4 regions of the Rhizobium sp. UGM030330-04 genome follow, and region 2 is predicted to be linked to each of the others. Evidence: predicted binding sites of a transcription regulator. Region 2 holds the regulator's gene; each other region holds the start of a gene.
The links. The regulator LexA, encoded in region 2, represses DNA repair genes until DNA is damaged. The targets are predictions, from matches to a motif close to TGTTCNNNNTGTGTTCNG.
Positions count from the first base shown of each region.

Region 1: the regulator LexA is predicted to act here: its motif matches at 6,177-6,194, upstream of N434_RS22190 (ImuA family protein).
Region 3: the regulator LexA is predicted to act here: its motif matches at 2,590-2,607, upstream of recA (recombinase RecA).
Region 4: the regulator LexA is predicted to act here: its motif matches at 5,311-5,328, upstream of N434_RS01440 (DNA recombination protein RmuC).

Region 1 covers NZ_QKML01000016.1:111,189-119,310, reverse strand. The annotation lists gene N434_RS22205 (class I SAM-dependent methyltransferase) at 15-653, shown strand; gene N434_RS22200 (error-prone DNA polymerase) at 668-3,946, opposite strand; gene N434_RS22195 (Y-family DNA polymerase) at 3,943-5,460, opposite strand; gene N434_RS22190 (ImuA family protein) at 5,375-6,139, opposite strand; gene N434_RS22185 (DUF1304 domain-containing protein) at 6,370-6,726, shown strand; gene N434_RS22180 (glycerate kinase type-2 family protein) at 6,731-8,002, shown strand; gene N434_RS22175 (hypothetical protein) at 8,122-8,122, shown strand, end outside.
Region 2 covers NZ_QKML01000012.1:79,744-87,865, reverse strand. The annotation lists gene gltA (citrate synthase) at 1-863, opposite strand, end outside; gene N434_RS18455 (ComEC/Rec2 family competence protein) at 1,171-3,606, shown strand; gene N434_RS18450 (glutathione S-transferase family protein) at 3,626-4,303, opposite strand; gene lexA (transcriptional repressor LexA) at 4,725-5,447, opposite strand; gene N434_RS18440 (VOC family protein) at 5,660-6,541, shown strand; gene kdsA (3-deoxy-8-phosphooctulonate synthase) at 6,541-7,386, shown strand; gene eno (phosphopyruvate hydratase) at 7,523-8,122, shown strand, end outside.
Region 3 covers NZ_QKML01000004.1:56,495-64,616, reverse strand. The annotation lists gene alaS (alanine--tRNA ligase) at 1-1,141, opposite strand, end outside; gene recA (recombinase RecA) at 1,378-2,463, opposite strand; gene N434_RS07285 (carbohydrate kinase family protein) at 2,710-3,651, shown strand; gene N434_RS07280 (pseudouridine-5'-phosphate glycosidase) at 3,681-4,604, shown strand; gene N434_RS07275 (OmpA family protein) at 4,809-7,055, opposite strand; gene N434_RS07265 (ABC transporter substrate-binding protein) at 7,395-8,122, shown strand, end outside.
Region 4 covers NZ_QKML01000001.1:288,093-296,214, reverse strand. The annotation lists gene lnt (apolipoprotein N-acyltransferase) at 1-233, shown strand, start outside; gene N434_RS01460 (helix-turn-helix domain-containing protein) at 367-786, shown strand; gene metK (methionine adenosyltransferase) at 977-2,239, shown strand; gene trmB (tRNA (guanosine(46)-N7)-methyltransferase TrmB) at 2,413-3,111, shown strand; gene N434_RS01445 (ribokinase) at 3,133-4,032, opposite strand; gene N434_RS01440 (DNA recombination protein RmuC) at 4,086-5,279, opposite strand; gene def (peptide deformylase) at 5,429-5,941, shown strand; gene fmt (methionyl-tRNA formyltransferase) at 5,989-6,924, shown strand; gene truA (tRNA pseudouridine(38-40) synthase TruA) at 6,924-7,730, shown strand; gene arsC (arsenate reductase (glutaredoxin)) at 7,708-8,115, shown strand.

The DNA.
Region 1 (8,122 bases), on a different contig from region 2:
GGGGAGCATCCACCATGAGCATGGCCGACGACGCCCGTTTCTGGAACCGGTCAGCACGGAAATATGCGAAAGGCAGGATTTCAGACGAGGCTGGATATGCGCGCACGCTGGAGCGGACCCGCGCCCTGCTGAAACCCGACGACAACGTACTGGAACTGGGCTGCGGCACCGGAACGACGGCGATCCGGCTGGCGGTTAGTGTCAAAGACTACCTCGCGACGGATATTTCCGCCGACATGATCGCAATCGCCAGGGAGAGAAAACAAGCCGCCGGCTCTCTCCACAACCTCACCTTCAGCGCAACGACTGCGGAAGCGCTTGTGCCCGGCGACAGGCAGTTCAATGCGGTACTGGGTTTCAACTATCTTCATCTGGTCCGCGATCTGCCCGGCACGCTGCGGCACATTCACGCCCTGCTTGCCCCGCACGGCCTGTTCATTACCAAGACCCCCTGTGTCGGCGATATGAACCCGCTTATCCGCCTTGTCCTGCCGGCGATGCGGGCAATCGGCAAGGCGCCCTATGCCGGCGTGTTCAACGCGGCCGAGCTTGGCCGGCATGTAAACGCCGGTGGTTTCGACATTCTGGCGACGGAAATTCATGCAACGAAGGGCAATGACAACCGCCCTTACATCGTGGCGCGCAAGAGGTGAGCTGAGCCGCCTTCTCAGTGAAAATTGCGGGAAATGACCTTTATCCGCTCGACCGCATCGTCATCATGGTCGGCGGGCGGCGGGCGTTTCCTGATGACGCGGTGATCATCCGGCGGCATGCCGTGATGAAACTCGTCACCACGCCCATGCAGCAGGGGAAAGGCGTGGTTGCGCTCGCCCACGCTTGCGAGCGCCTGCGACAGATCGGTCAGCCGGTGGGCGACCAGATGCACCACCTCACCTTCCCGCTGGATCTTGCCGTAAATGCCGACCATGCCGGCGGACAACACCACGCGGCGGTATTTTTCGAAGGTTTTGACCCACAGCACCGCATTGGCAATGCCCGTTTCGTCCTCCAGCGTCATGAAGATCACGCCCTTTGCCGAACCGGGGCGCTGGCGCACCAGCACCAGACCGGCCGTTTCCAGCCATGTGCCATCCCGAACACGCACCGCCTCCGCACAGGTGACAATGCGGCGGCGGGAAAGATCATGCCGCAGGAAGGTCATGGGATGTTCGCGCAGTGTCAGCCCCACATGGCCGTAATCCTGCACCACCTCGCCACCGTCAGTCATGGGCTTGAGCGCAACGGAGGGTTCCTGAAGCTCTTCGATAACGGCATTTTCCCTGATGGCCGCGGCGGCGAAAAGCGGCAGCGGTTCATCCCGCAGGGCCTTGATGGCCCAGAGCGCCTCGCGCCTGAAAAGCGAAAGCGACGGCAGAAAGCCATCGGCTTCGGCGAGACAGACAAGGGCGGCGGCCGGAACACCCGCCCTTCGCCACAGATCGTCGACGGAGGCAAAAGGCCGATCCTGCCGGGCGGCGACGATTTTTGCAGCATGATCATTGGAAAGCCCCTTCACCATGCGCAGGCCAAGCCGCACGGCAAACCGCTCCTCACCCTTGCCATTCTTCTTGCCCGTAGGCTCCAGCGTACAATCGAAGCGGCTGTTATTAACGCAGACCGGACGCACCTCGACACCATGATCACGCGCATCGCGCACGATCTGCGCCGGGGCGTAAAAACCCATGGGCTGCGAGTTGAGAAGCGCCGTACAGAAAATATCGGGATGATGGCATTTCAGCCATGAGGAGGCGTAAGCAATCAGCGCGAAGGAAGCCGCATGGCTTTCAGGGAAACCATAACTGCCGAAACCTTCCAGCTGCTTGAAGATGCGTTCGGCGAATTCCTGCTCATAACCGCGCGCGACCATGCCCGTGACCAGTTTCTCCCTGAATTTGGAAATGGTGCCTACATTCTTGAAAGTCGCCATGGCCCGGCGCAGCTGGTCCGCTTCATCCGCGGTGAAACCGGCGCAATCCATGGCGATCCGCATCGCCTGCTCCTGAAACAGCGGAACACCCATCGTCTTTCCCAGGACGCTTTCAAGTTCTTTTTTCGGAAAAAGGACCGGCTCCTTTCCCTGCCGGCGGCGTAGATAGGGATGCACCATATCGCCCTGAATGGGGCCGGGGCGAACGATGGCAACCTGAATGACGAGGTCGTAAAACTCCTTCGGCCTCAGGCGCGGCAGCATCGACATCTGCGCCCGGCTTTCAATCTGGAACGTGCCGAGCGTATCGGCCTTCTGGATCATGGCATAGGTAGGCCCGTCATCCGGCGGCATGGCGGCGAGATCGTATTTCTCTCCCGTGCGTGCCTCCAGCATGTCGAAGCCGCGCTTCATGCAGGAGAGCATGCCAAGCGCCAGGCAATCCATCTTCATGAACTTCACGACATCGATATCGTCCTTGTCCCATTCGATGATCTGGCGATCGTCCATGGCGGCGGGTTCGATCGGCACCAGCTCGTCCAGCCGGTCATGGGTCAGAACAAAGCCGCCCGGATGCTGGCTGTGATGGCGCGGTGTGCCGACAAGCTGATTGGCAAGTTCGAAGGCAAGCTTCAGGCGGCGATCCTCCATATTGAGGTTCAGTTCCTGCACCTGCTTTTCACCCACCCCCTCGCTCCAGCGCCAGACCTGCGAAGACAGAAGCTTGGTCAGGTCTTCCGGCAGGCCCAGAACCTTGCCGACATCGCGGAGCGCCCCACGCCCGCGATAACGGGTAACGACAGAGCAGAGTGCGGCCTTGTCACGGCCGTAGGTGTCATAGACCCACTGAATGACCTCTTCGCGCCGCTGGTGTTCAAAATCCACGTCGATATCCGGCGGTTCTCCCCGGTTCTCGGAAACGAAACGTTCAAAGACGAGATTGCTGAAAAGAGCGGGATCGATGGCGGTGATGCCAAGCACAAAACAGATAACCGAATTGGCCGCCGAACCACGCCCCTGACATAGAATATCTTTTGAACGCGCATAACGGACAATGGCATTCACAGTCAGGAAATAAGAGGCATATTGCAGCCTGCCGACAACCGCCAGCTCATGATGCAACGCCTTTTCCACCTTCTCGGGCAAACCCTTCGGATACCGCCCCGGCACCGCTTCCCAGACCATCTTCTCCAGCGCCTGCTGCGCCGTCAGTCCCGGCAGGCTACGCTCCTCGGGATATTGATAGACCAGTTCCTTCAGCGAAAATTTGCAGCGTTTCGCAATTTCAAGGCTACGGGAAAGCGCTTCAGGATAACGGGCAAACAGCCGGTGCATCTCTTCCGGCGGCTTCATATAGCGGTCGGCGTGGCGTTCGCGGCGGAAACCGGCCTCATCGATGGTGCAATTGTGCCTTATGCAAGTGACGACATCCTGTAGCATTCGCCGCTCGGGCACATGAAAGAGCACGTCATTGGTGACAACAGTCGGCACACCTGCGACCTGCGCCATCTCTGATAGCTCGAAAAGCCGCATCTGGTCGTTGGGGCGTCTTCTGAGGCTGAGTGCCATATAGGCCCTGTCGGCAAAGGCGGCTTTGAGCCGCCGCAGGCGAAGTGCGCAAAGATCATCCGCGAGGTCAGCGAGCAGCACCACAATCAGGCCTTCGCCATAGGCAACGAGATCGTCCCAAGCCAGCCGGCATTTGCCCTTGCCGCCCCTTTTCTTGCCGATGGAAAGCAGCCGGCAAAGCCGCCCGTAAGCCGGGCGATCCATGGGATAGGCGAGCACGGAAAGATCGTCATCCAGATCGAGCCGGCAACCGATGATGAGGCGGATGCCATGATTATGGGCGGCTTCGTAAGCGCGGGGAATGCCCGCAAGACTGTTGCGGTCCACGATACCCAGCGCCTCGATGCCGAGATTTTTGGCCTGTTCGAAAAGCTCCTCGCAGGAGCTTGCACCCCGCAGGAAGGAAAAATGCGTGGTCACCTGCAGCTCGGCATAACGGGGCGTATTCATGCGAAGACCCCGTGAATGAACCAGCCCTGCGAACCCGTCTCGGCATGTTCGCCATCACCGGAGCGGAAAATCCAGAAGCGCTCGCCACCTTCGTTTTCCACCATGAAATAATCGCGCACGGCGGCCTTTTCCCGGTCGCGTTTCCACCATTCGCCGAACACCCGTTCCGGCCCATCGGCGCGCCGCACGTTATGGCGCACGCCTTTCCAGAGGAAATAACGCGGCGGATGGTCGGGCAACAGCGCCAGCGTCTCGATGGGTTCAGGCCTTGCAAAAAGCCTGACCGGACGCGGCCAGTGGCCGGGCCAGCCGAGCGTATCATCAGGCGCAAGCGCCGCAACTGAAGTAAGGGAGCGTTCCGGCACATCGCTTGCCACCGCCGCATAACGATAGACCCGGTGGCCGCGATTGAGGATGACATCGACCGTATCGGCGATTTCCGCACGGCCTTCCTCCAGAAGCGAGGAACGGGCCTGCGCGGCGACAAGCGGCTCGGCATGGGTGGCGGTCAAAACCATCATCTCGATGCCGAAGCCGGGATCGATGGTGTCGATACGGTCGGTCAAAAGCCGGACAAGCTGTTTGACATCGCGCACCGGTCTGGACGTGCCGGCCCGTATGGCCTGCAGACCGCTATCAACCCGGTGCAGCACCAGATCGACCCGGCGCGCGCCGAGGCCGCGCTTTTCCAGCGCGACGCAAAGTTCGGCAACCAGCTTTTGGCTATAACGGGCAATCGTTTCCGCCGCCGCGATGGGTTCGGGAAAGGCGCGCCGCACCTCCACCAGATCAGCCACCCGCACCGGTTCGATGGGTTCGCCGATCTCCCCGAGCGCCTGCGAAAGACGGCGGACGAGTTCTGGGCCGAAACGCAGGGTCAGCGGCGCGCGCGGAGCTTCGGCAAGCTCGCCGATGCTGCGGAAACCGAGCACCTTCAGCCCGGAAACGATACGCTCCTCCAGCCTGAGCGTAGCAAGCGGCAAGCCGCTGATCGCCGCGCGCTGCCCGCCCGGCGGCACGATGCTGATTACCTCAGGGCTAAACCGCGCCAGCGCATGGGCCGCACCCCAGCTATCGGCAACGGCGGCGCGGGCGGCAAAGCCGGCGGCATGCAGGCGGTTGACCATGCCGCTCAGCATCAGCGTCTCATTACCATGCAGATGGTCCGCACCCGTCGTGTCCAGCACCAGCCCGTCGGGTGGGTCGGCGGCGACAATCGGGGCATAGATGCGCAGGAAATGAAAGGCCAGCTGCTGCAGGGCGCGGGCATCACCAGCCGCATCCAGATCTTCAACGAGAAGACCCGGCACCAGCGCCTGCGCCTTGCTGACCGGCGTGCCGGGGCGGATGCCCGCCGCCTTTGCCGCCTTGTCGAGCGCCAGCACCAGCCGGCGGCTGCCCTGACGGCCGATCATGACTAGCGGCTTTTCAACCGGCGGCGCGTTCTGCCCCAAAAGACGCCGGAAACGATCCGTCGGCCATGTCGGCAGGTAGAGCGAGACGACCCTTTGCATCACAGGCTTCCACTTCAAATTCGGCACTTTCGCCGCCGCGACATCGCAAAAGTTCGAGAAACCAGCGCGGCCTGCCCACCCCCGGCACCGGCAGGGGGGATGAAGGCCGCACGGAGATGCGCCAGCGGGTCACCGCCGCCGTCGGCTCACCGAACAGCGCCGCATCGGCTTGACGCCGGAAGCGGCGGATGACGATGCCGGTAACCCCAGAGGTTTCCGCCGCCAGCTGCAGCCGCCGCGAGGCGGTCATCGGCAGTTTCGCCACTTCACCCATCACCGCGCCGAAACCATTGCAACGCAAGCCCTCCTCGAAACAGTCGAGCACGCCTTTCTCATCGCGGCATTCAACGATGATGAGCCGGTTCTGCGACAGGCCGGCCTGTGTCAGACCCGGCATGAACAGATCCCGCCGGGTGACACACCATAAAACCTTGCCGGAAAGCCGTGCCGCCACACCGGCAGCAAACAGCGCTGCCGCTGCCCCATCGGCAGCGCCATTGCCGCCGCCGCTCACCTCATGCAGGCAACCGAGCTTCAGCCCGCCTCCCGGCAGGTGATGGTCGATGGCATCCACGCCGAAAGGCAAGCTCTCGTGCAGCCGCTCAGGACCGTTACCGATCCTTTCCAGCCTTTCACGCAGCTCTTCGACAACGAGCAACTGATCCGCGCGCTTTTGCATGGCATGACAGGTTTCAATTCCGGTTATTCATCTTTATTGTTCTTGTTTTGTTCCTATTTCAGCGAAGAGTCAAGCAACAGGCTGCCGCTCATCAACAGTTTGCACGGGAAGAGAGGATTAAGCCCTTGCAGCGCTTCGTCCCGCCGTTAAAACGGAATTGTCCGCTCGCTGCCGTTCTTCTCACGAGAACCGATGCGCCACGGACATCAGGGTTTTGGAGGAAACCGCCGATGATCGCCAGCATTCTGATTGCCGTGGTTGCGGCCATCCATATTTACATCGTCATTCTGGAAATGCTGCTGTGGGAAAAGCCCGCCGGCCGCAGGGCCTTCGGTCTTTCGGCGGATTTCGCGCGGCAGACGAAAGTGCTGGCCGCCAATCAGGGACTTTATAACGGGTTTCTGGCAGCCGGGCTGATCTATGGGCTCATGCAGGGCGATACCGGGCTGAGCTTCAAGGTCTTCTTCCTCACCTGCGTTCTGGTGGCCGGTATTTTCGGTGCCGTTACCGCCAATACCATGAAGATCCTGTTCATTCAGGCGCTGCCCGCCCTTTTGGCACTTGGCGCGCTCTGGATTGGAGTATGAACCGATGACAGCATGGAATGACAGCCGCGCCACAGACGCCCTCAACCGGATTTTCATGGCGGCAGTCGCAAGCGCCGATCCGGCAAAGGTGCTGCAACACCACCTTCCCTCCCCGCCCAAAGGCCGCTGCGTGGTGGTGGGGGCGGGCAAGGCCTCGGCTGCCATGGCCGCAGCGCTCGACAAGGCCTGGGCGGATGTCGATCTCTCCGGTGTGGTGGTGACCCGTTATGGCCATGCCGTTCCGGCCGGCCGTATCGAGATCATCGAGGCTTCGCATCCCGTGCCCGATGACAAAAGTGCTGAGGCGGCAAAACGTATTCTCGCCGCCGTTGAAGGCCTGACCGCCGAGGACATGGTGATCGCGCTGATTTCCGGCGGCGGTTCGGCGCTGATGGTCGCCCCCGCCGAAGGCATGACGCTTGCCGACAAGATGGCCGTCAACCGTGCCCTCTTGGCCAGCGGTGCAACGATTTCGGAAATGAACGCCGTGCGCAAGCACCTCTCCCGCATCAAGGGCGGACGGCTGGCGCTGGCCGCCAAGCCGGCCAAGGTTGTTTCACTGCTGATTTCCGACGTGCCCGGAGACGACCCCTCCGAGATCGCCTCCGGCCCGACGGTTGCCGATCCAAGCGACATTGAAACCGTGCGGGAAATCGTCTCGCGTTATGAACTCGATCTTCCCGAAACCGTGCGCAGGGTGCTGGAAAAAGGCGAGGAGACACCGAAGGCCGGCGATATCGATGAGGATGTCAGGATGATCGCGGCCCCCTCGCTTGCCCTGCAGGCGGCGGCGGAAGAGGCGGTGAAACTCGGCCTTACACCGCTCATCCTCGGCGATTCCCTTGAAGGCGAATCCAGGGATGTCGGCGCCGTCATGGCCGGCATCGCCCTTTCCGCCAGCCGCAAGGGCCTGCCAGTCAAAGGCCCGGCCGTTTTGCTTTCCGGCGGCGAAACCACGGTCACGATCGGCAAGGGACCGGCCGGCAAGGGCGGCCGCAACACGGAGTTCCTGCTGAGCCTCGCGCTGACGCTGAAGGGTGCGGACGGCATCTGGGCCATTGCCGGCGACAGCGACGGAATAGACGGCGTGGAGGATGCGGCGGGCGCGGTGGTGACACCGGACACACTTGCCCGTATGCGGGCTGCCGGTGTCGATCCGCGCCAGTCGCTCGTAGGCCACGACAGCTACACGGCTTTCAAAGGCGTCGGTGATCTTGTCGTGACGGGGCCGACGCTGACGAATGTGAATGATATCAGGGCGATTTTGATCGGGTGAAATCCGGGAGCGTTCGAGCCGGCTGGTGCCCCTCCGGTGCGCGCATCACGGAGGAGAGCCGTTTTGACTATACCCTCGGACAGGAGTAATCTGACGGGATATCCTTTGGAGCCTCAGCCA
Region 2 (8,122 bases):
TATTCCGGAATGCGGTCAACCGTGCCGATTTCGTTGAGCATGTTGAGCGCCGCTTCGTTGGCACCGCCGTGAGCCGGGCCCCAGAGGCAGGCGATGCCAGCCGCGATACAGGCGAACGGGTTCGCACCCGAGGAGCCGGCAAGACGCACCGTGGAGGTGGAGGCGTTCTGCTCGTGATCGGCATGCAGGATGAAGATGCGGTCCATGGCGCGGGCCAGAACCGGATCGACCTTGTATTCCTCGCACGGCACGGCAAAGCACATGTGCAGGAAGTTGGAGGCGTAATCGAGATCGTTCTTCGGGTAAACGAAGGGCTGGCCGATATGGTACTTATAGGCCATGGCGGCGATCGTCGGCATCTTGGCGATCATGCGCAGCGAAGCGACCATGCGCTGGTGCGGATCGGTGATGTCGGTCGAGTCGTGATAGAAGGCCGAGAGAGCGCCGACCGTGCCGCACATGACGGCCATCGGATGCGCATCGCGGCGATAGCCGGTGAAGAAGCGGCTCATCTGCTCATGCACCATGGTGTGGCGCGTGACGCGGGTGTCGAAATCCTTCTTCTGCGCGGCCGTCGGCAGTTCGCCGTAAAGCAGCAGGTAGCAGGTTTCAAGGAAGTCGCCCTGTTCGGCAAGCTGCTCGATCGGGAAGCCGCGATGCAAAAGAACGCCTTCGTCACCGTCAATATAGGTGATCTTGGATTCGCAGGAGGCCGTCGACGTGAAACCCGGGTCGTAGGTGAAGGAGCCCGTGTGTTTGTACAGCGTGCCGATATCGACGACGCTCGGCCCGATCGTGCCTTCCCTGACCGGGAGTTCGACCTGTTTATCGCCAAGTGTCACTGTAGCGCTTTTTTCCGTCATACTGATCCTCCGAAAACATGCGGGTGGGGGCGTTGAGACACGCCCCGCGGTTAAGCGTCTACCGATTAGCTATATGATCCTTGCGCCGATGCCAAGCTATTCGAAGGTCAAATTGTGCATTGCGGCAAACGCAATTACGCTGCCCGCGGCTTTATCGGCCACGGCAATTCAATCTCGGTCAACGCACCGTTAAAGGAAGGGATTGCAATCCTCCGCGCCTGCCTGCAAACCTGTTTCCGGTGCGGCAGGGGCGCAGCGCGGATTGCTTGATCAAGGGGAAAAACAGCATTTCGGATATGCCGAAACGATGCGGGGCACCTTGCCCGGCACGCATGAAATCCTGTTTCCCGTTTGTCGCACCGGCGATGTCGCTGCCTACGATCTGCCGGCTCCTGTTTCCCGGCGCGGGCTGAAGGCCGCCATCGTCGAAAAACTCGCCGCCTGTCTCGCCGAGGAGCGGGCATTCGGCCATGGTTTCCTGTTCATTCCCGTCATGATCGGCTGTGGCGCGATCCTGTGGTTTTCTCTGGATGTCACGCCATCTTCGTCCGTTCTGGCAATCGCATTCCTGCTTGCCGCCGGTCTGGCACTTTTTCGTCGATACGATACCGGCCTGTCGGCGGCGAGTTGCAGCATCGTCGCTTTTCTGTTGCTCGGCATGCTTCTGGCCGATCTCGAAACGAGGCGTGCCGGCACCGTGGTGCTGGATACACCCGTTACCACCACCATCACCGGCACGGTGACACGCCGGGAGGTCGATGCGCGTGGCGACTGGCGATATATGGTGAGACTTGTCGCGACGGAGGCGCCGAAACTGTCACGCCCGCCGGAAAGGGTATCGCTGCTTGCGCGCGGCGGCGGTGAGCCGGTCGCACTTGGCGCCACCATTCGCGGCAAGGCGCGGCTTTCGCCGCCCTCCGGTCCGGCCCTGCCGGGGCTGAATGATTTCGCTTTCGCCTCCTACTTCAAAGGCGTGGGCGCGACGGGATTTTTCTACAAGCCGCCCCGGATGATAATGTCACCGAAAAGTGATGTTGCGGCTGCGACAGGTTTGCTCGAATGGGCCGATATGCGCCTTTATGGCCTTCGCAGCGCCATTGCCGAACGCATCCGCGGCACGATTGGCGGCGATGCCGGCGCTTTTGCCGCCTCCATAGTCACCGATGAGAGACAGGCCATATCGGCCGGAACCATGGAAGCGCTGAGGCTTTCCGGCCTTGCGCATATCGTCGCCATATCCGGGCTCAACATGGCGCTGGCCGCCGGCATCTTCTTCGTCGGCCTTCGGCTGGGTTTCAGCCTGTTTCCCGCCTTTGCGCAGCGCTGGCCCGTGAAGAAGATTTCGGCTTTCGCCGCTCTCCTGATGACGCTCGCCTATTATCTGATTTCCGGTTTTGCCGTCTCTGCCGAACGCGCCTGGCTGATGATGTCGGTGATGCTGATCGCTGTCCTTTTCGATCAACCCTCGCTCAGCCTCCGGAATGTCGCGCTTTCCGCCTTGGTCATTCTTGCGCTTTCACCTTCGGAAATCATGGGGCCGAGTTTTCAGATGTCCTTTGCCGCGACCATCGCGCTGGTATCCGCCTATGCCTGGTGGAGCCTCCGGCGCAGCGATCACGAGCGGCTGTCGATCGGTCGCAGACCGGCATGGATGAGGGCAGGGGAAACGGCAGGGGCCATCATCGGTGGCGTCATCGTCACATCGCTGATTGGCGGGCTTTCGACAGCGATCTATTCGGCCGAACATTTCCACCGTGTCACCACCTATGGACTGTTCGCCAATCTGGCCGCCATGCCGCTGATGTCGCTGGTCGTCATGCCTTTCGGTCTCGTCGCCATGCTGCTGATGCCTTTCGGGCTCGATGCCCCGTTCCTGAAGGTTATGGGATATGGCATGGCGCTTGTCATCGAGGTTGCGGGGGAGGTCGCGTCCTGGGGTGGCAGCGCTGCGACAGGTCGGCCGCATGGCTGGTTCATCGGTCTTGCTTCCTCCGGTTTCCTGCTGCTGACATTGCTGCGCAGCCGGCTGGCCCTGCTTGGCATCCCGGTTCTGCTCGTCGCTTTCGGGCTATCGGCGACCATGGCCTATCGCGATGCGCCGGACCTGCTCATTCACGAGGACGGTGAACTGGTCGCGCTGCTGGAGGATGGCAAGGTCTATACAACAAAGACACGGCCGCAGGGTTTCGTTTATGGCCAGTGGCAAAGAGCATTGCTCTTACCGGAACAGCCCGTGCCGCCGGCCATCGTCAAAACCGGGACGGCACCGACCCGTGTGGCTTTCGCTGCAAGGCCGAAACTGACCTCGCAGGAGCTGAGCACCGTTGCACGGCAGATGACGGCGGCCCTGAAAGATGCCGAGCCGGGTGTCTTCACCTGCATGAGAGGCATATGGTGCGTGGCGCGGGCGGGCAGCGGCGAATGGATCGTCGTTCTTGAGGACGGCCGGTTTGCCGGAAAAGCCTGCGACATCGCCGATATAGTCGTTGTTTCCCGCAGAACCTCGTTTTCGCAGTGCCGCTCGGGAGCGTTGCTGCTCAACCGTGATATTCTGCGGCGTATCGGTTCGGTGGAAATGAACTTTGCGGGCAGCGAGCAGTCCGCGGTGGTCGGAAGGCTGCGCGCAGCCATCGCAGGGGCGGACAGGCCGTGGAGCGAACACCGCTATTATGACTGGAAGAGCGGCCGTTTCGAGCACGATGTACCCGAAAAGGTCCGGCAGTTGCTGGCGACGTCGCAGTGACCATCGCCAGCACAGGTCCTCAGGCCTTCAGGCGAAGATCGGCAGTCAACTCGCCAATACCGCCGATCTCCTCTTCATGCGCCGTATCGCGCCAGATTTCCTTCAATCCGGCCTCATACCATTCGCGCATGGCGGGCAGGGCGAGCAGCCGGTCGCAATAGGTTTTCGCGCCCGGTGAAAGATCGGCACCGTAGGTCTGGAAACGGAATGCGACAGGGCAAAAGAAAGCGTCCACCGCCGTGAATTTCTGACCGGCAAGGTAGGGGCCGCCGAATTTTGTCAGCCCTTCGCTCCACAGCGTATCGATGCGCTTGATATCGGCCGCAAGCCCGGCATCGCCGCCTTTCGGCTTGACCCGAATGCCGACCGACATCGGATAGAGATTGCGCAGCGAGGAAAAGCCGGCATGCATTTCGCTCGCAGCCGAACGCGACCATGCCCGGGCCTGCTTGTCGCTCGCCCAGATACCCTGATGTCTTTCCGCCAGATATTCGGCGATCGACAGCGATTCCCATATCGTCACTCCCTCGTCGACAAGGCAGGGCACCTTGCCCGTCGGCGAAAAGTTGGAAAAGGCGACGCCTTCGCCGAACGGAACGAGTTTCTCATCGAAGGCGATACCGAGCGTGCGCATCAGGACCCACGGCCGCAGCGACCATGAGGAATAGTTCTTGTTGGCGATATAAAGATCATACATGGCTTGTCTCCCGGATATGACGCGCATTTCTATACCTGTCGGAGCGCTGCGGAATATCGAAAATAATCCATGGCACCCATAAACGCCTTTGATGAGTGGCGGCGGGCTGCTCAACGATCAATGTCAGCATTCAAGTGACGGATGGGCGTCAAGCCCATCACGCAGGCCGGATACCTCGCAGCGTTACCGAAATTCCATGCGGATGACGCACGGAACGCAACAGGCCGGGCTAAAATCGAAGCCGCAATATCATATGAAGACCGCAACCGATGCTCAGCGGTACGGAATGAAACTGCTCCCGGGATGAATGTGTCAGCCCGGTTTCCGCATAGTCAGCCAACGAGCGAAATTGCCGCCATCCTCAATGGATGTCTCTTCACCAGGGCGATGTTCGCCCCGAGAAGATGGCGGCCTGTACGGATCAATGGTAACGGCGGATCAGTCCGACCAGTTTGCCCTGAATTTTCACCCGGTCCGGCCCGAATATGCGGGTCTCATAGGCAGGATTGGCCGCTTCCAGCGCGATGGAGGCGCCCTTGCGGCGGAAGCGCTTCAGCGTCGCTTCCTCGTCATCCACCAGCGCCACGACAATATCGCCGGGGCTGGCGGTATTGCCATTGCGGATGATGACGGTGTCACCATCGAAAATGCCGGCCTCGATCATCGAATCGCCCTTGACCTCGAGAGCGTAATGTTCGCCCGAGCCCAGCATGTCCACCGGTACGGCCACATCATGGGTATTGTTCTGGATGGCGGAAATCGGAACGCCGGCGGCAATACGGCCCATGACCGGCACGGTAACGGCGCCGCCGAGATCGTTGGCGGGCGCCTTGGGGGCAGGGGCCGGTTCCGGCGCTTTTGGCTTGCCGAGACTGCCTTCGATGACGCTCGGTGAAAAGCCGCGCTGCGGCCGCGCACCCGGCGTATAGGCCTCAGGCAACTTGATCACTTCCAGCGCTCGCGCCCTATTCGGTAGCCGGCGAATGAATCCGCGCTCTTCGAGGGCGGTGATCAGCCGGTGGATGCCGGATTTGGAGGCAAGATCGAGTGCGTCCTTCATTTCATCGAAGGAGGGCGGCACGCCGGACTCTTTCATTCGTTCATGAATGAAGAGAAGCAATTCCTGCTGTTTGCGCGTGAGCATGAGGAAAACACCCTTGAGAATCGTAGTGGAGATCGCGAAACAAATACAGAACGAACACTATATGTTCCATATGTGTTCCGCAATCCCCTAAAATTTCGTGAAGCTGCCATCTGTTGTTTTGATGATTTGCCTGAAAGCACGCAATTGTGCTTTTCTGCCGCTGGGACTGTTCCGGTGTCGCCTTGCCGGACCCGACAGCAGGAAGCAGGAAAATGACGAAACCCTATCGCGTCGACCATCTCGTACTGCCCGTCGAGCGTCTCGACGTCGCCGCCAATCGCCTTGCAAACCTTGGGTTTACGGTCGCGCCGGCGGCTCTCCATCCGTTCGGCACACACAATGCCTGTGTTTTTTTCTCCGACGGCACCTATCTGGAGCCGCTCGCAATTGCTGACCCGGCTAAATATAACGCCTCGATTGGCAGAGGAGATGTCTTCACCGGGCGGGATCATGCCTTTCGGAAACACGTCGGAGGGGAGGGTTTTTCCGCTCTCGTCGCTGCAACCGAAGACGCCCTTGGGGATCACGACCGATTCGTGGCCTCCGGCCTGACGGCCGGTAATGTCTTTGAATTTTCGCGTCCGGTCAAAATGCCGGACGGTTCGCAGAGCGAGGCAGCCTTCCGGCTGGCTTTTGCTGCGAGCGGTTCCGCTGAGGATTTCTTCCTGTTCAGCTGCCAGCGGCTGCAGGCCTTGCCGGGCGACCGCTCGGCGCTGGAGCGCCATGCCAATGGTGTGTCCGGTCTCAGCGAGATCGTCTTGTTTGTCGGTGATGATCCGAATGCCGCACGCCTGATAGAGACGGTTTTTGGCTGCGGCGGCAAAATATCACCGGACGGTGATGTGGTTTTCGCAACCGGCAATGCGTGCATAAGATTGACTGAGAAGCCAGTCTTCAATGGATATGCGCTGAATGTTGCCGGGCAGGGTGATGCTGGACTGCGCGGCGCGGGCATCGTCCTTTCCGTCGGCGATCTTGCCGTGACAGCGGCGGCGCTTGCTGCTAATGGCGTGTTCTGCATGGAAACGGGCGGCCGTCTGGTGGTGCCCGCAGCACCCGGCCAGGGCGTTGCCTTCGCCTTCGAGGAAAAATAATGAGCGTTACGAACAATCTCAAAGTCACCGCCGGCGACGGCGCCAGCAAAGTTTCTTTCTCCAACAGCGAGCGCTTTTCGCTGATTGCCGGCCCGTGCCAGATGGAAAGCCGCGAACATGCATTCATGATCGCCGGCGTCCTGAAGGAGCTTTGTGACAAACTTGGAATCGGGCTTGTCTATAAATCCTCCTTCGACAAGGCGAACCGTACCTCGCTTTCCGGCAAGCGCGGCATCGGCCTTGAGAACGCCATGCAGGTCTTCGCCGATCTCAAGAAGGAGTTCGGTTTTCCTGTCCTGACCGACATTCACACCGAAGAGCAATGCGCCATCGTTTCCGAAGTGGTGGATGTGCTGCAGATCCCGGCCTTTCTCAGCCGTCAGACCGATCTTCTCGTTGCCGCCGCGAAAACCGGCCGCGTCATCAATGTCAAGAAGGGTCAGTTTCTGGCCCCCTGGGACATGAAGAATGTTCTGGCCAAGCTGAACGACAGCGGTAATCCGAATGTGCTTCTGTGCGAGCGCGGCGCCTCCTTCGGTTATAATACGCTGGTCTCCGACATGCGCTCGCTGCCGATCATGGCCTCGCTGGGTGCGCCCGTTGTCTTCGACGCCACCCATTCCGTGCAGCAGCCGGGCGGGCAGGGCGGTTCCACCGGTGGCCAGCGCGAATTCGTCGAGACGCTGGCGCGCGCGGCCGTGGCCGTCGGCGTGGCCGGCCTCTTCATCGAGACCCATGAGGACCCGGACAATGCGCCTTCCGACGGTCCCAACATGGTTCACCTGAAGGACATGCCGAAACTGCTCGAAAAGCTCCTGGCCTTCGACACCATCACCAAAGCCTGAAGAACCGGCGCGGTTCGTGCCAATCGATTTTAAATGGCGGGCGCTCCGTTTCTGCCGCCCGCCGTCATTGTAATTTCTTCGCCATCGTCTAAGACAGGCGACGGAAAATATCTGTTCCATTCCCAAGGGAGAGACCATGACTGCCATTACCGATATCATCGCGCGCGAAATCCTCGACAGCCGCGGCAACCCGACCGTTGAAGTCGATGTTTATCTCGAAGACGGCTCCATGGGCCGCGCCGCCGTTCCTTCGGGCGCCTCCACCGGTGCGCATGAAGCGGTTGAGCTGCGCGATGGCGGCAAGCGTTATCTCGGCAAGGGCGTGGAAAAGGCAGTCGAAGCCGTCAATACGGAAATCTTCGACGCCATCGGCGGTTTCGATGCCGAGAACCAGATCCAGATCGACCAGACGATGATCGCGCTTGACGGTACGCCGAACAAGTCGCGTATTGGCGCCAACGCCATTCTCGGTGTATCGCTTGCCGTCGCCAAGGCTGCGGCTGAAGCTTCCGGCCTGCCGCTTTACCGTTATGTCGGCGGCCCGAACGCGCATCTGCTGCCGGTTCCGATGATGAACATCATCAATGGCGGCGCCCATGCCGACAACCCGATCGACTTTCAGGAATTCATGATCCTGCCGGTCGGCGCGGAGAACATCCGCGAAGCCGTGCGCATGGGTTCTGAAGTGTTCCATACGCTGAAGAAAGAACTGTCCGCTCAGGGCCACAACACCAAT
Region 3 (8,122 bases), on a different contig from region 2:
CGCCCTTGTGCAGGGTCGAGGTGGCATCGGAGAGCAGCGACAGGCCGCGTTCCAGCGTCTTGCGGAAACGGGTTTCCTCAAGCTTCAGCGTCTCGGAAATCAGCGCCTCGGCGCGGACCAGTTCCGGATAGGCACGGCCCATCTGCTGCACCAGCGCCGGCAGCAGCTTGTAGATCAGCGGCTCGCGCGCGCCGAGAAGTTCGGCATGGCGCATGGCGCGGCGCATGATGCGGCGCAGGACATAACCGCGACCTTCGTTCGACGGCAGAACGCCATCGGCAATCAGGAAGGCGGACGAACGCAGATGATCGGCGATGACGCGGTGGCTGGCACGCTTTTCGCCTTCGGCCGGAACGCCGGTCGCTTCCACGGAAGCAGCTATCAGCGCACGGAACAGGTCCGTATCGTAATTGTCGTGCTTGCCCTGCAGCAGCGCCGAAATGCGCTCGAGACCCATGCCGGTATCGATCGACGGACGCGGCAGGTCGATGCGCTCTTCTTTCGTCAGCTGCTCATATTGCATGAAGACGAGGTTCCAGATTTCGATGAAACGGTCGCCGTCCTCTTCCGGCGAACCGGGCGGGCCGCCCCAGATATGATCGCCGTGATCGTAGAAGATTTCCGAACAGGGGCCGCAGGGACCGGTATCGCCCATCGCCCAGAAATTGTCGCTGGTCGGAATGCGGATGATGCGGTCGTCGGAGAAACCGGCGATCTTCTTCCAGAGGTTAAAGGCCTCGTCGTCGGTGTGATAGACCGTGACCAGCAGGCGGTTGCGGTCGATGCCGAATTCCTTGGTGATCAGGTTCCAGGCATGGGTGATCGCCTCTTCCTTGAAATAATCGCCGAAGGAGAAATTGCCGAGCATTTCGAAGAAGGTGTGGTGACGGGCGGTATAACCGACATTGTCGAGGTCGTTATGCTTGCCGCCGGCACGCACGCATTTCTGCGCCGAGGCGGCCGTGGAGTAAGGACGGCTTTCAAGACCGGTGAAGACGTTCTTGAACTGCACCATGCCGGCATTGGTGAACATCAGTGTGGGATCGTTGCGCGGCACCAGCGGGCTGGAGGGCACGATCTCGTGTCCGTTCTTCTTGAAGTAGTCGAGAAAGGTCGACCGAATTTCATTCACACCGCTCATGCCCACACACCGCTCACAGCTGGAGTCCATCATCGCCATCGGAAATGATGGCTATATTGCAAAATCACTGGCTTTTATCGTCCGCATAGTGCCCTGTCCAGCCATGCCGGCCCGCGGAGACGCATCGGCAAACAAAAAGGGCCGTGCGAGGCAAGTCGCAAGGCCCATTTTCATCAACCGTTCCGTCTGGAAATGCAGGCCCGACTTTCAGCATCGGGCTCGTTTCAGGGACAGGGTCAGCCTTCGTCGCCGTCGCCATCACCGGCTTCCGGGCCGCCATTCTGCAGGAAGCGGTCAGCGATCAGACCGGCATTCTGGCGCAGCGCCAGCTCGATCTCATTGGCCGTTTCCGGATTGTCGCGCAGGAAGGTCTTGGCGTTTTCACGCCCCTGCCCCAGACGCTGGCTGTTATAGGAGAACCAGGCACCGGATTTTTCGACGATACCGGCCTTCACGCCGAGATCGACCAGCTCACCGGTCTTGGAAACGCCTTCGCCATACATGATGTCGAATTCCACCTGCTTGAAGGGCGGGGCCATCTTGTTCTTGACGACCTTGACGCGAGTCTGGTTGCCGACAACCTCTTCGCGCTCCTTGACGGAGCCGATACGACGGATGTCGAGACGAACGGAGGCATAAAACTTCAGCGCGTTACCACCCGTCGTCGTTTCCGGCGAACCGAACATGACGCCGATCTTCATGCGGATCTGGTTGATGAAGATCACCATGCACTTCGACTTGGAGATCGACGCGGTCAGCTTGCGCAGCGCCTGGCTCATCAAACGCGCTTGAAGGCCCGGCAGGCTGTCGCCCATTTCGCCTTCGATTTCCGCCCGTGGCGTCAACGCCGCAACGGAGTCGACGACCAGCACGTCAACCGCGCCGGAACGCACCAGCGTATCGGTGATTTCCAGCGCCTGCTCGCCCGTATCCGGCTGCGAGATCAGAAGGCCCTGCAGATCCACGCCGAGCTTGCGGGCGTAAACCGGATCGAGCGCATGTTCGGCGTCGACGAAGGCGCAGATGCCGCCCTTCTTCTGGGCTTCCGCAATGGTCTGCAACGCCAGCGTCGTCTTACCCGAGCTTTCCGGACCGTAAATTTCAATGATGCGCCCCTTCGGCAGGCCGCCGATGCCGAGCGCGATATCCAGGCTGAGCGATCCCGTCGAAACGGTCTCCACCTCAACCACGTTTTCATTGGAACCGAGCTTCATGATCGATCCCTTGCCGAACGACCGTTCGATCTGGGAGAGCGCCGCTTCCAGTGCCTTGCTTTTATCCACCGATTTATCCTCTACGAGACGCAAAGAATTTTGTGCCATCCGAACCACCTTTAGGTTATTGAAGCCGCACAGGCAATGAAGCAGTATGGAAATGGTATGTACTCTATTTGTTCTCATTTCGCAAGGCTAAGCCAGCATATTGAAAACAAATAGCGATAAGTGGTTTGTTCTACTTTTGTTTTTTCCGGTTCCAATCGTGACGGCCGGACCGGCGCAAAAGTGATCGACCCGCGGTGAGGCCCGAATCGTCCGGCCTTTCCATGCGCGAAAGAGGGAAACGCAAGCGTGAAGAAAATACTCGTTCTGGGCGGCGCGCATATCGACCGGCGCGGCATGATCGAGACCGAGACGGCGCCGGGTGCCAGCAATCCCGGCTCGTGGATGGAAGAGGCCGGCGGCGGCGGTTTCAACGCCGCGCGCAATCTTTCCCGACTCGGTTTTCATGTCCGCATCATCGCCCCGCGCGGCGGCGACGTGACCGGCGAAGCGGTGGCGGAGGCCGCAAGGCAGGCGGGCGTGGAGGATACGCCGTTCACCTTCCTCGACCGCCGCACACCAAGCTACACCGCCATTCTGGAGCGCGATGGCAATCTGGTCATCGCACTGGCCGATATGGACCTCTACAAGCTTTTCACCCCCCGCCGCCTGAAGGTGCGTGCCGTGCGCGAGGCGATCACGGCGAGCGATATCCTGCTCTGCGACGCCAATCTGCCCGATGACACGCTGAAGGCGCTCGGCCTTGTCGCCCGCGCCTGCGAAAAGCCGCTCGCGGCCATCGCCATTTCGCCCGCCAAGGCGGTGAAGCTGAAGGAGGCGCTCGGCGATATCGACATTCTCTTCATGAACGAGGCGGAGGCCCGCGCCCTGACCGGCGAGACGGCGGCTGACGTCCGCGAGTGGCCAGGCATTCTGCGCAGGGCCGGGCTTGCCGGCGGCGTCGTCACCCGTGGCGCCAGCGAAGTGGTGGCCTTCAGCGAGACCGAAACGGCGATCCTCCACCCGCCCCTCATCCATGATGTAAAGGACGTGACCGGCGCGGGTGACGCCATGGCTTCCGGTTACCTTGCCGCCATCGCCGAGGGAAAGACGATTGCGGAAGCCTTGAGGCAGGGTGCGGCTGCCGCCGCCATCACCGTGCAATCGCCCTTCGCCACCTCCCAGGACCTATCAAAAGACAGTGTCGAAGCCATGTTGGGGCTTGTTCCCCAGGCCGAAATGCTGGCATGAACCCGCTTGTGTAAATTGGAACAAACGAAATGACCCGCCCCATCTCCCCGCTCCTTCCCATCGTCTATTCCCAGGAAGTCGCCGCCGCCAAGCAGCGCGGCGCGCCGATCGTCGCCCTTGAATCGACCATCATCACCCATGGCATGCCCTATCCCGGCAATATCGAGATGGCGGAAAGCGTCGAGCAGATCATCCGCGATCAGGGTGCGGTTCCGGCCACCATCGCCGTCATTCATGGCACCCTGCATATCGGCCTTGAGAAAGACCAGCTTGAGGCGCTCGCCCAGACCACCGATGCCATGAAGGTCTCGCGCGCCGATATCGCCTTCGCGATCGCCGAGCGCCGCACGGGCGCCACCACGGTTGCCGCCACCATGATCGCCGCCGCCCGCGCCGGCATCCGCGTTTTCGCCACCGGCGGCATCGGCGGGGTGCACAAAGGCGCGGAAGAGACCTTCGACATCTCCGCCGATCTGACCGAGCTGGCCAGGACGGGCGTGATCGTCGTCTGCGCCGGCGCCAAGGCAATCCTCGACATTCCAAAGACGCTGGAAGTTCTCGAAACCAATGGCGTGCCTGTTGTCACCTTCGGTTCTGAAGAATTCCCGGCCTTCTGGTCGCGCTCCTCCGGCCTGCCGAGCCCGCTCTCGCTGAACAGCCCGGCGGCGATCGCCAATTTCCAGGCGACCCGCGAACAGCTCGGCATCGAGGGCGGCATGCTGATTGCCAATCCCGTGCCGGAAGAAGACGAAATCCCGCGCGAGGAGATGGAAATCTACATCAACCGCGCCATCTCCCATGCCGAGCGCGACGAAGTCACCGGCAAGGCGGTCACACCCTATCTGCTCGGCGATATCTTCCGCTTGACGGACGGCCGCAGCCTGGAGACCAATATCGCGCTGGTGCGCAACAATGCGCGGCTGGCGGCGGAAATCGCCGTGGCGCTGGACTAACCGCCGAGGTTGGGATCATCCTCAAGTTTGTGGGCGATGGTAGGGTTCGAAAACCTCTCATCTGTCGTGCCGGACTAGATCCGGGGTGACGGATTGCGGATGATCCAACTTCGTCAAACGCCTCGGCGCTGGGGACATAGTAATCAACAAAAAAGCCCGGAAAGCTTGCGCTCTCCGGGCCTTTGTTTTCCTGCCAGAACCCAATCAGTTCTGCGCGACCGGCTTCACCAGCGGCGTGACACGGCGGATCGTGACGCGGCGGTTCTGCTGCTCCGGGCCGAGTGTCTGGACCTTCAGGTAACGCTCGCCATAGCCCTGCGTCGCGAGGTTTTCCGGCGGGATGCCGTAGACATCGGTCAGCACGTTGGCAACGGAAGCGGCGCGCTCGTCGGAAAGAACGAGGTTGCTTTCATCAGAACCCACGGCATCGGTATGGCCTTCGATCAGGAAGGTTTCGGCCGGGTTCTTTTCCAGCGCCTTGTTGATCGCGTCAGCCACCTTGCGCAGCGAACGGGCCTGCGCCATCGGAATTTCGGCGCTGCCGGTGGCAAAGGTGATCGTATCGAGGTCGATACGGCGCACCTTGTCGCGGATACGGGCCGAATACCGCACTTCGTCCAGCGAATAGACCCGCTCCACCGGCTCGACCGGCGGCTGCTCCAGGAAGCGGTAATAATCGCGGTCCGGATCGCTCGAGGTATCGATGATGTAGTCGCGGACGGGGATGCGCAGACGCATCGGCGGCAGGTCGAGGCCCGGATCACGATAGACATAATCGCGGTCCGGATCGTCCATCAGTTCCGGTGCGTAGAACAGCACATATTCCCGGCCGCGATCGTCGATGCGCGAGCGCTGGATCACGTCGCCATAACGATTGCGGATCGTCACCACCTGCGTGCCGTCACGGCGCTCCACGGTTTCGCGGACGCGACCGCCCGGCAGACGCTCGTAATAGGGCTCGCCACCATCACGGATGAAGCGCTGGTTGTCATCGCCACGCACCACGACACGGTCGCCGAATTGCAGGATGATCGGCGCATCGCGATCACGATCCCGGTCACGCGGGCGGCCCTCACGTGGCTGCCATTCGCGCACGCCTTCCGGCCGCTCATATTGCGGACGGCGGTCAATGCGCTCGCCCTGCTGGGAGGTGATCGCCTCCATTTTCACGGGCGGCGGCGGGGTCTTGCCTTCGGCGGCACCGGCGCGCTGCGCCTCGGCGTCGGAGGTCGGAACCTTCACGTCACCAGCCTGTTCGCGCTCGCGACGGCGTTGCTCACGGGCCTGATTGTTGCCGGAGCGTTCCACTTCCTTGTCGCTGTCGAGAACGGCCGCGCCCTTGTCGACCGGCAGAATGACGGTATCGGCGGTCTTGGACGGGTCCTTGGCAACCGCCTTGGCCTTGTCCAGTTCTTCCTTCGTCATCGGCGGCGCTTCCGTCTGCGGAACGGCAACCTGGTTGGGAACGGGCTCACCGGCAGGCGCCTGTCCGGTGGCAGCACCGCTCGGCGGAGGTGTCGGAGTACCCGGCAGCGGCGCTGCCGGCTCCGTCCTGCCCTGCCCTTCGGCCGGTTTTTCGGAAGGCTGCTGGCCCGGCGCAGGGTTAGGCTGGGCCTCCGGTGCCGGCGGACGCGCAGGGGTCGGCGCTTCCGTCGGAACAGGAGCTTCCTTCGCGGCGGGCTCGGGGGCTGCGGGCTTCTTCTCCGGAACGGCCTTTTCGGCCGGCTCGGACGCCTTCTCCTCTACCTGCGGCTTTTTCTCCGGCGTCGGTTTGGCGGGCTGTTCGGCATTTTCAGGGCGAGCGGCAGGCTGCTCGGCGGCAGGCTCCTTCGCACGTTCCTTGCGCGGACGCTGCTCACCCTCGCCTGCTGGCTGCTCGGCACGCTCCGGCTTGCGGGGGCGCTCCTTCGGCTGCTGTTCGGCCGGCGCGGCCTCGGGAGCAGCTTCGGGCGCCGCCTCCGGGCGCTGGCGGGCGGGGCGCTGTTCACCTTCGCCCTGCGGCTCCTGCACGCGCTCGGCGCGGCGCGGGCGCTCCTGTGGCTGTTCGGCCGGTGCGGGCTCCGGGCGGGCTTCGCGCTGCTGCGGCTCGCGCTGGGGTTCCGGCTGCGCTTCCCGCTGTGGCTCGGGGCGCGGTTCGGCGGGTACGGCTTCCGGCTTCGGCTCGGGCGGGCGTTCACGCGGCGGTTCCGGTGCCTGCTCCTGCTTCTGCGGCTCGGCCTGGGGCTGCGCCTCCTCAACCTGCTTGCGCTGTTTGCGCAGAAGCTCTTCCGGGTTCTGTTCCTCCGCGGCCTGCCCTTCCGGCTGCGCCTGCGCCAGAATCAGCGGGGTCTGGGGCATCTGCGTCTGCGCCCGTGCGGCTCCGGCAAAACCGGCAGCTGCCGGCTCCACCGCAATCGCCAGCGACATGAGGGGGAAAACCACCCCCGTCAGCAATGTGTTCTTCTTCAGCATCGGTGCTTCCTCATCTGCCATTATTGGCCGCTTGTCTCGCGACATCTTGAATCCGGCTGCGCGTGCAGGCGCTGGTCAACGCCTTACACACGCTTCGGTTCCCATGATGGACAAAGCCTTCTGTACCGGAAATGAACAGATCAAGGCGTTTTCGTGAAAGCTCTGCGGCACAATCGCGGTCACTAATATTGCAGTTGCATTTTTTGACCAACCGGACGAATAATTGCCTCGCGCAGAAGCGCCATGGACAGCAAGAACACCCTGTCGCGCCTGCGCTCATGGCATCCGCACTGAAAATAACAACAGACTGCGGATGAACGACCAAAAGAGAGGATCGAAATGCCTATTTCCACCCGTCTGCTTGCAGCCGTATCGATTGCCGCCATCTCGCTGTTTTCCGGCGCAGCCCTCGCACAGGACAAGATCGTCATCGGCACCGAAGGCGCCTACCCGCCCTTCAACAACCTAGAAGCCGACGGCACCCTGACCGGCTTCGACATCGACATCGCCAAGGCGCTGTGCGAACAGATGAAGGCCGAGTGCACCTTCGTCACCAATGACTGGGACGGCATCATCCCCGCCCTGCAGGCCAAGAAGTTCGACGCCATCATCGCGTCCATGTCGATCACGCCCGAGCGTCTCGAGAAGGTCGATTTCTCCAAGAAATATTACAACACGCCGCCGGCCATCGCCGTGCCGAAGGATTCGCCGATCAAGTCCCTCGACGATCTGAAAGGCAAGTCGCTCGGCGCCCAGGGTTCCACCACCCACTCCAACTATGCTGAAAAGCACTTCCCCGATGCCGACGTGAAGATGTATCCGACCGCCGATGAATATAAGCTCGATATCGCCAATGGCCGTATCGATGCCGTCATCGACGATATCGTCGTGCTTTCGGAATGGCTGAAGACGGATGCCGGCGCCTGCTGCAAGATCCTGACGCCGCTCAAGGTCGATGTCGAAATCAACGGCAATGGCGCGGGCATTGCGGTCCGCAAGGGTGATACGGCGCTCGCCGACAAGTTCACCGCCGCCATCGCCGGTATCCGCGCCAGCGGCAAGTACCA
Region 4 (8,122 bases), on a different contig from region 2:
TGCCGGTGATTCGGGGTGCCAATACCGGAATTTCCGCCGTCATAGACCCCTATGGCCGCATTATCGCCGGGCTCGATTACGGTCGGGTGGGAATTGTTGACGCCACTTTGAGTGGTGGGTCAAACGACGCATTTACCTACGACACACATCGGACGTATTTCTGGTTGATTTTTTCCATCATGCTGATCGTTGCGGTATTTCCTGCCTGGAGTTTTGCTCAGCGCCAGAATTGACCGGGAACTTCCGCAATTGCATAGTGAATACGTCAGTCGTAAAACAAGTTTAGACGCTGTCGAAATGCCGGCTCATTTCTTCGAATAGTAATGAAGCGAGATATCAACCCTTTCCGAGTGTCAGGACCGCATGATGACCGAGAATAAGAAAAAGCCTAATCCTATCGACATTCATGTCGGAAGCCGAATTCGTCTTCGCAGAACCATGCTGGGCATGAGCCAGGAAAAGCTGGGCGAAAGCCTTGGAATTACCTTTCAGCAAATCCAGAAATACGAAAAGGGCACGAACCGCGTCGGCGCCAGCCGCCTGCAGAATATTTCCGCGATCCTCAATGTCCCGGTGTCCTTTTTTTTCGAAGATGCTCCCGGCGACCAGGCGGGTGGCGCAAGCGGCATGGCGGAAGCCTCCAGCTCCAATTACGTGGTTGACTTCCTGTCCTCGGCCGAGGGCCTGCAGCTGAACCGCGCATTTGTGAAGATTGCCGATCCCAAGGTTCGCCGCCGTCTCGTTGATCTCGTCAAGGCGCTCGCCGCCGAGGGAGACGCGGAGTAAGCTTTGGTGAGCGATGCCCATAAATTTTCCGGCAAGGGCGCCGGACACTCAACGGTCCGCAAGGGCCGTTTTTTTGTGCCGGATTAGAAAGGAATTCTCACATAAAGATATATTTATGTGGTTGTGTCCTTGTCTTTCATGGCCGAAATGACTAACAAACTCGAAGACCGTTCTTTGAGGGGAATCCCGCATGCGTGCCAATTATCTGTTCACCAGCGAGTCCGTGGCCGAGGGTCATCCGGACAAGGTTTGTGATCGTATTTCCGATGAAATCGTGGACCTCATTTATCGTGAAGCGGCCAAGACGGGTGTAGACCCCTGGACCGTGCGCATTGCCTGCGAAACGCTTGCGACGACCAACCGCGTCATTATCGCCGGTGAGGTTCGGGTTCCCGATACGCTTCTGAAGAAGGACAAGGACGGCAAGGTCCTCAAGGATGCCGCTGGCCATCCGGTCATCAATCCCTCGAAGTTCAAGTCCGCCGCCCGTCGGGCGATCCGCGACATCGGCTACGAGCAGGATGGTTTCCACTGGAAGACCGCCAAGATCGACGTTCTCCTGCACCCGCAGTCCGCAGACATCGCGCAGGGCGTGGATAACGCCTCCGACAAGCAGGGCGACGAGGGCGCCGGCGACCAGGGCATCATGTTCGGTTACGCCTGCAAGGAAACGCCGGACCTCATGCCGGCTCCGATCTATTATTCCCACCGTATCCTGCAGCTGCTCGCCACCGCCCGTAAGAGCGGCGAAGGCGAAGCGGCGAAACTTGGCCCGGATGCCAAGAGCCAGGTGACGGTTCGTTATATCGACGGCAAGGCCGCCGAAGCCGTATCCATCGTTCTGTCTACCCAGCATCTCGATGCAAGCTGGGATTCGAAGAAGGTTCGCGCGGTTGTCGAGCCTTATATCCGCGAAGCTCTGGGTGACCTGAAGATCGCTGACGATTGCCAGTGGTATATCAACCCGACGGGCAAGTTCGTCATTGGCGGTCCCGATGGCGATGCCGGCCTGACCGGCCGCAAGATCATCGTCGACACCTATGGCGGTGCGGCTCCCCATGGCGGCGGCGCATTCTCCGGCAAGGACACGACGAAGGTTGACCGTTCCGCCGCCTATGCCGCCCGTTACCTTGCCAAGAACGTCGTGGCTGCCGGTTTTGCCGAACGTTGCACCATCCAGATTTCCTACGCGATCGGTATCGCCCAGCCGCTGTCGATCTATGTCGATCTGCATGGCACCGGCAAGGTCAACGAAGATCAGGTCGAAGGCGCGATCCGCAAGGTCATGGACCTTTCGCCCTCGGGTATCCGCCGTCACCTCGATCTCAACAAGCCGATCTACGCCAAGACCTCGTCTTATGGCCACTTCGGCCGCAAGGCCGGTCGTGACGGCTCCTTCTCCTGGGAGAAGCTCGATCTGGTGAAGCCGCTCAAGGAAGCTTTGAGCGCTTGAAGCATTCCCGGTAAAGAGCTGCATAGCGGTTTTACGTCCGGAAAATGCATGTACGGGATATCGCCCTTGTCATTCGACGGCGATTGAGAGATACCGTCTGCACTTTTTATAACCCGCACAGCGCCACATGTGGCTCTGTGCGGGTTAAAACCATTTGTTCTTGAGAGTATGAGATGACGGAAGAGCGGCGCTCGCGCGCAACGGAAGCGTTTTTTGGCAGGCGCAAGGGAAAGCCTCTTCGCAATCAGCAGATCGATACGATCGAGAACCTGCTGCCTTTGCTGAAAATCGATCTGGAAAGCGCGCCGCCGCGTAATCTTGCCGCTCTCTTTCCCGCGGATGTAAAATCGATCCGTCTTGAGATCGGTTTCGGTGGCGGCGAACATCTTGCCCATCGTGCTGTCGAAAACCCTGAAACGGGTTTCATCGGCGTCGAGCCCTTCGTCAATTCCATGGCCAAGCTGCTCGCGGCCGTGCGCGAAGGCGAGCTGATGAATATCCGCCTTTACGATGATGATGCGACGCAATTGCTGGACTGGCTGCCGGAAGGCTCGATCGATCATATCGACCTTCTCTATCCCGATCCATGGCCGAAGAAGAAGCACTGGAAGCGCCGTTTCGTTTCTGACGTCAATCTTGCCCGCTTCCACCGCGTTCTGAAACCCGGTGGCAAGTTCTGCTTCGCGTCGGATATCGATACTTACGTCAACTGGACGCTGCAGCATTGCGCCCGGCATGGCGGCTTCGAGTGGACGGCGACAAGCGCTGACGACTGGCGCACGCCCTATGCCAACTGGCCGGGCACGCGTTACGAGAACAAGGCGAAAAAAGAAGGCCGCAGCTCGGCCTATCTCACCTTCATCCGCAGTTGATAGTCACAGGCGGCGCGAATATCAGATATTCGCGTCCACTTCCGCGGCAAGCGGAATGGAGGGCTGGGCACCCGCGCGGGTGCAGGCGAGCGAGCCGGCAACGGCAGCGCGCTTCAGCGCCTTTTCGAAATCCATTCCCTGATCGAGGCTGGCGGCAAGATAACCGCAGAAGGTATCGCCTGCGCCAACCGTATCGACCGGCTCGATCTTGAGGCCAGACGCCTTGTAGACCTTGCCGTCGCGCATGGCGATCACGCCGTCCGCACCAAGCGTGACAATCAATGTCTGGCCGGTCCTGTCATGCAGGGCCTTGAGTTCGGTTTCCCGTTCGGAAGCGGAAAGTCCGTTCTTGCCGATCAACAGTTCGAACTCGGTTTCGTTGGCGATGACGATATCGGCAAGGCCGGCAAGGCGCGGCCCGTCGCCGGTCAGCGGCGCAGTATTGATGACGGTGGTGATGCGTTTCGCCTTCGCTGTCGTCAGCGCCGCTTCGATGGCGGGCGCCGGTATCTCGAACTGCAGTATCAAAATGTCGCCTGCCGACATTTCCGCCACGGCCTTTGCGGCGTCGGATGCGGAGACTTCGCCATTGGCGGCGGGAATGACCGAGATCATGTTTTCCCCGCCTTCACCGATAAGGATCACCGCCGTTCCCGTCGGGCCGGGCGCTGTTTTGACCAATGAGAGATCGGTGCCGGCGTCGCGCAGCAACGTCAATGCCGGTGCGGCAAAGGTGTCGTCACCCGCAGCCCCCGCCATCTTGACCGTGGCGCCAGCGCGCCGTGCGGCCAGTGCCTGGTTGGCTCCCTTGCCGCCTGCGGCCGTGGAGAAGGTCTCTCCCGTCACGGTTTCACCGGGCTTGGGCAGGCGTTTGGCGGTGGCGACGAGATCCATGTTGATGGAGCCGAAAACAGTAATCATGGCGGGCATGTCCGTATAAAATTCAAGCAAGGCGGCGACTTTGCCCGAGGCGATCACTCGTCGTCAACCACCCGCAACTTGGCCGTTCCCGCCCTGTTCTCCGCAAAGCGTCGCGTTTGCTCGATTTCCCCAGGTGCGCTCTCCTTTTCGCTTGGCGAAAAATCGAGGCCCTCGATCTTTTGGCCGCGCGCCAGCACCTTGTCGGAGGAAATCAGCATCATGTCGATGTCCTTCTGCGCCAGCCCGAAATGGGCCTGCAGCTTGCGCGTCCGGTCGTCCAGCCGCCGCACATCGTCCATAAGCAGGGCGACTTCGCCCTGAATGAGATGCGCCTGCTCGCGCATGCGCTGATCCTTGAGTACGGACTGGATAACCTGCACCGACAGCATCAGCAGCGATGGTGAAACGATGACCACGCGGGCGCGGTGGGCGCGTTGCACGAGATATTCGAAATGCTGGTGAATATCGGCGAAGATCGATTCGGACGGCACGAAGATGAAGGCCGTATCCTGTGTCTCGCCGCGAATGAGGTATTTCTCGGCCACGTCGCGAATATGCACTTCCATATCGCGACGAAACTGCTGCACGGCGGCGCGTTTGGTTTCCGGTGTCTCGTCCGCCTTGATGGCGTTCCAGGCCTCCAGCGGAAACTTGGCGTCGATGACGAGTGGCGGCGCATTGTTCGGCATCTTGATGGTGCAGTCCGGCCGGTAGCCGTTCGAAAGCGTTGGCTGAAGCTGGAAGGCGCCGGCGGGAAGGGCGTCGGCAATCAGTGTCTCCATGCGCGCCTGTCCGAAAGCACCGCGCGTCTGCTTGTTGGACAGGATCGCCTGCAGCCCGACCACATCCTTCGCCAGATCCTGAATATTGCCCTGTGCCGCATCGATGACGGCAAGACGCTCCTGCAGGCGGCTCAGATTTTCATGCGTCGACCGGGTCTGTTCCGTCAGGGTTTCGCCAAGGCGCTGCGACATGCCGTCGAGGCGCTGGTTGAGCGTCTGGCTCATCTCGGTCTGGCGCGTGCCGAGCGTTTCCGCCATGGCCGCGATCCGGCCATGCAGTTCGGACTGTGTTTTCAGGAGATCGGAGATTTCGCCATCGGCACCCGCTTTTTTCGTGCGGTTCGTCGTAACCAGCCAGATCGTTGCCAGACCGAAAACCAGAGCCGCGAGCAGCGCGCCGAAACTGATATCGACGGAACCGGCACGCAGGGCTGGATCGAGGAGAACGGAGAAATCTATGCTCATGATTAAATCTAGCAGGTTTCTTGTGATTCGGAAGATCAAAACAAGAACATTCCTGCGGCGGAAATGAGTCGGGCAAGGCGGATGCCGCAGGCCGTTTTCACCCTCGTGTTTTTTATTTCCTCGGCGCGAGAGATACGTTATGGGAAGCCATGACTATCAAACCGCTTATCATTTTGCCCGATCCCGTGCTGCGCCAGCAATCGAAGCCCATCGAACAGGTGGATGCCGAAGTGCTGCGCCTTGCCGACGACATGCTGGAAACCATGTATGATGCGCCGGGCATCGGCCTCGCCGCCATTCAGATCGGCGTGGCGCGCCGTATGCTGGTGATCGACGTTGCGCGTGAAGGCGAGGAAAAGACCCCGATCGTCTTCATCAATCCGGAAATCCTCAAGGTCTCGGACGATGTCTCGACCTATGAGGAAGGCTGCCTCTCCATCCCCGATTATTACGCCGAGGTGGAGCGTCCCGCGTCGCTCACGGTGCAATATGTCGGCCGCGACGGCAAGCAGCAGACGGTCGAGGCGGACGGGCTTCTCGCCACCTGCCTGCAGCACGAGATCGATCATCTGAACGGCGTTCTCTTCATCGACCATATTTCGCGGCTCAAGCGCGACATGGTCATCAAGAAATTCACGAAAGCGGCCCGCGCAAAGATCTGATCCCTCCCCTCTGGGGGCCGGAACGGAAGACAGGGCAGGGGGCGACGATGGCTCTTCGCATCATTTTTATGGGCACGCCGGATTTTTCCGTTCCCACTCTGCGTGCATTGGTGGAGGCGGGCCACGAGGTCGTGGCCGTTTATACCCAGCCGCCGCGTCCCGGCGGTCGCCGTGGTCTCGATCTGCAAAAGTCTCCGGTGCATCAGGCGGCCGAATTGCTGGGGCTTCCCGTGCTGACGCCCGTGAACTTCAAATCTGAGGAAGATCGCCAGCGGTTCCGCGAATTTGATGCGGATGTGGCGGTTGTCGTCGCCTACGGGCTGTTGCTGCCGGAAGCGATCCTCTCCGGCACGCGCCTCGGCTGTTATAACGGCCATGCCTCGCTGCTGCCACGCTGGCGCGGTGCGGCCCCCATCCAGCGGGCGATCATGGCCGGTGATGCCGAGACCGGTATGATGGTCATGAAAATGGAAAAGGGGCTGGATACCGGCCCTGTCGCGCTAACCGCAAAGGTCGCGATCGACGAAAATATGACGGCTGGCGAATTGCACGACGGCCTGATGCTGGCAGGCGCGCGATTGATGCGGCAGGCGATGGACAAGCTGGAAGCCGGCGACCTGCCTCTCGTCACGCAGGCGGAAGAGGGCGTTGTTTACGCCGCGAAGATCGACAAGGGCGAGACCCGCATCGATTTTTCCCGTCCCGCGCAGGATGTGCACAACCATATTCGCGGCCTGTCGCCTTTCCCAGGCGCATGGCTGGAAATGGAAATCGGCGGCAAGGCGGAGCGGGTGAAAGTTCTCGCCTCCGAACTGGCAAGCGGCATGGGGGAAGCGGGTGCGGTGCTTGATGACGCCCTGACGATCGCCTGCGGCAGCGATGCCGTGCGGCTTACCCGTCTGCAGAAGGCGGGCGGCAAACCGATGTCTGCTGCCGATTTCGTGCGTGGCACGCCGGTCCCTGCCACAACGAGGCTCGGCTGATGCCACGCTTCCGCATGACCGTCGAATATGACGGCACGCCTTACTTCGGCTGGCAGAGACAGGATAATGGCCCCTCGGTTCAGGGTGCGCTGGAGGCTGCGGTCCGGTCACTGACCGGGGAGAGCGTCTCCATTCGCGGTGCGGGCCGCACCGATTCCGGCGTGCATGCCGTGGGGCAGGTCATTCATGTCGATCTTTCCCGCGACTGGGAACCCTACAAGCTTCGCAATGCCGTGAACGCGCATCTGGCCATGGCGAAAGAGGCTGTCTCTGTTCTGGATGCGGCGGCGGTGACGGAGGATTTCGACGCCCGCTTTTCCGCCATCCGCCGTCACTATCTCTACCGCATCATTTGCCGTAAGGCCCGGCTGGCGCTGGAACGCAAGCGGGCATGGTGGGTGTCGAAGGACATGGACCATGAGCTTATGCATGCCGCCGCGCAGATGCTCGTCGGTCGGCATGATTTCACCACCTTTCGCTCGGTCCATTGCCAGGCAAACAGCCCGATCCGGACGCTCGACCGGCTGGATGTGACGCGCAACGGGGACCTCATCGAAATCCGTGCGACGGCGCAGAGCTTTCTGCACAACCAGATACGCTCCTTCGCCGGTACGCTGAAACTCGCAGGCGAAGGGACAATGACGCCGGAGGATGTGCGAGCCGCGCTGGAAGCGCGGGACCGCAAGGCCTGCGGCCCCGTCGCACCGCCGGATGGCCTTTATTTCATGCAGGTCGATTATCCAGACGTAATCGAGCCTCGACGCCCGCGCATGGAGATGAGCAATGACGGTGACGATCTATCATAATCCCGCCTGCGGAACCTCGCGCAACACGCTTGCGATGATCAGGGCCTCCGGCGTCGAACCGGTGGTGATAGAATATCTGAAAACACCGCCTGCGCGAGACGAGATACGCGATCTTGCCGTGCGCATCGGGGTTCCGCTGAGGGCCCTGCTGCGCGAAAAGGGAACGCCCTATGCGGCGTTGGGGCTGCAGGATGAAACCGTAACGGATGATGCGTTGCTTGACGCCATAGAAGCCCACCCGGTCCTGCTCAACCGCCCGATCGTGGTAACGCCCAGGGGTGTGCGGCTTTGCCGGCCCTCGGAGGTGGTGCTGGAAATTCTGCCGAACCCGGATATCGGGGAATTCGTGAAAGAAGACGGCGAGATCGTCCGCTCCGGCCGCTGAAGCTCTC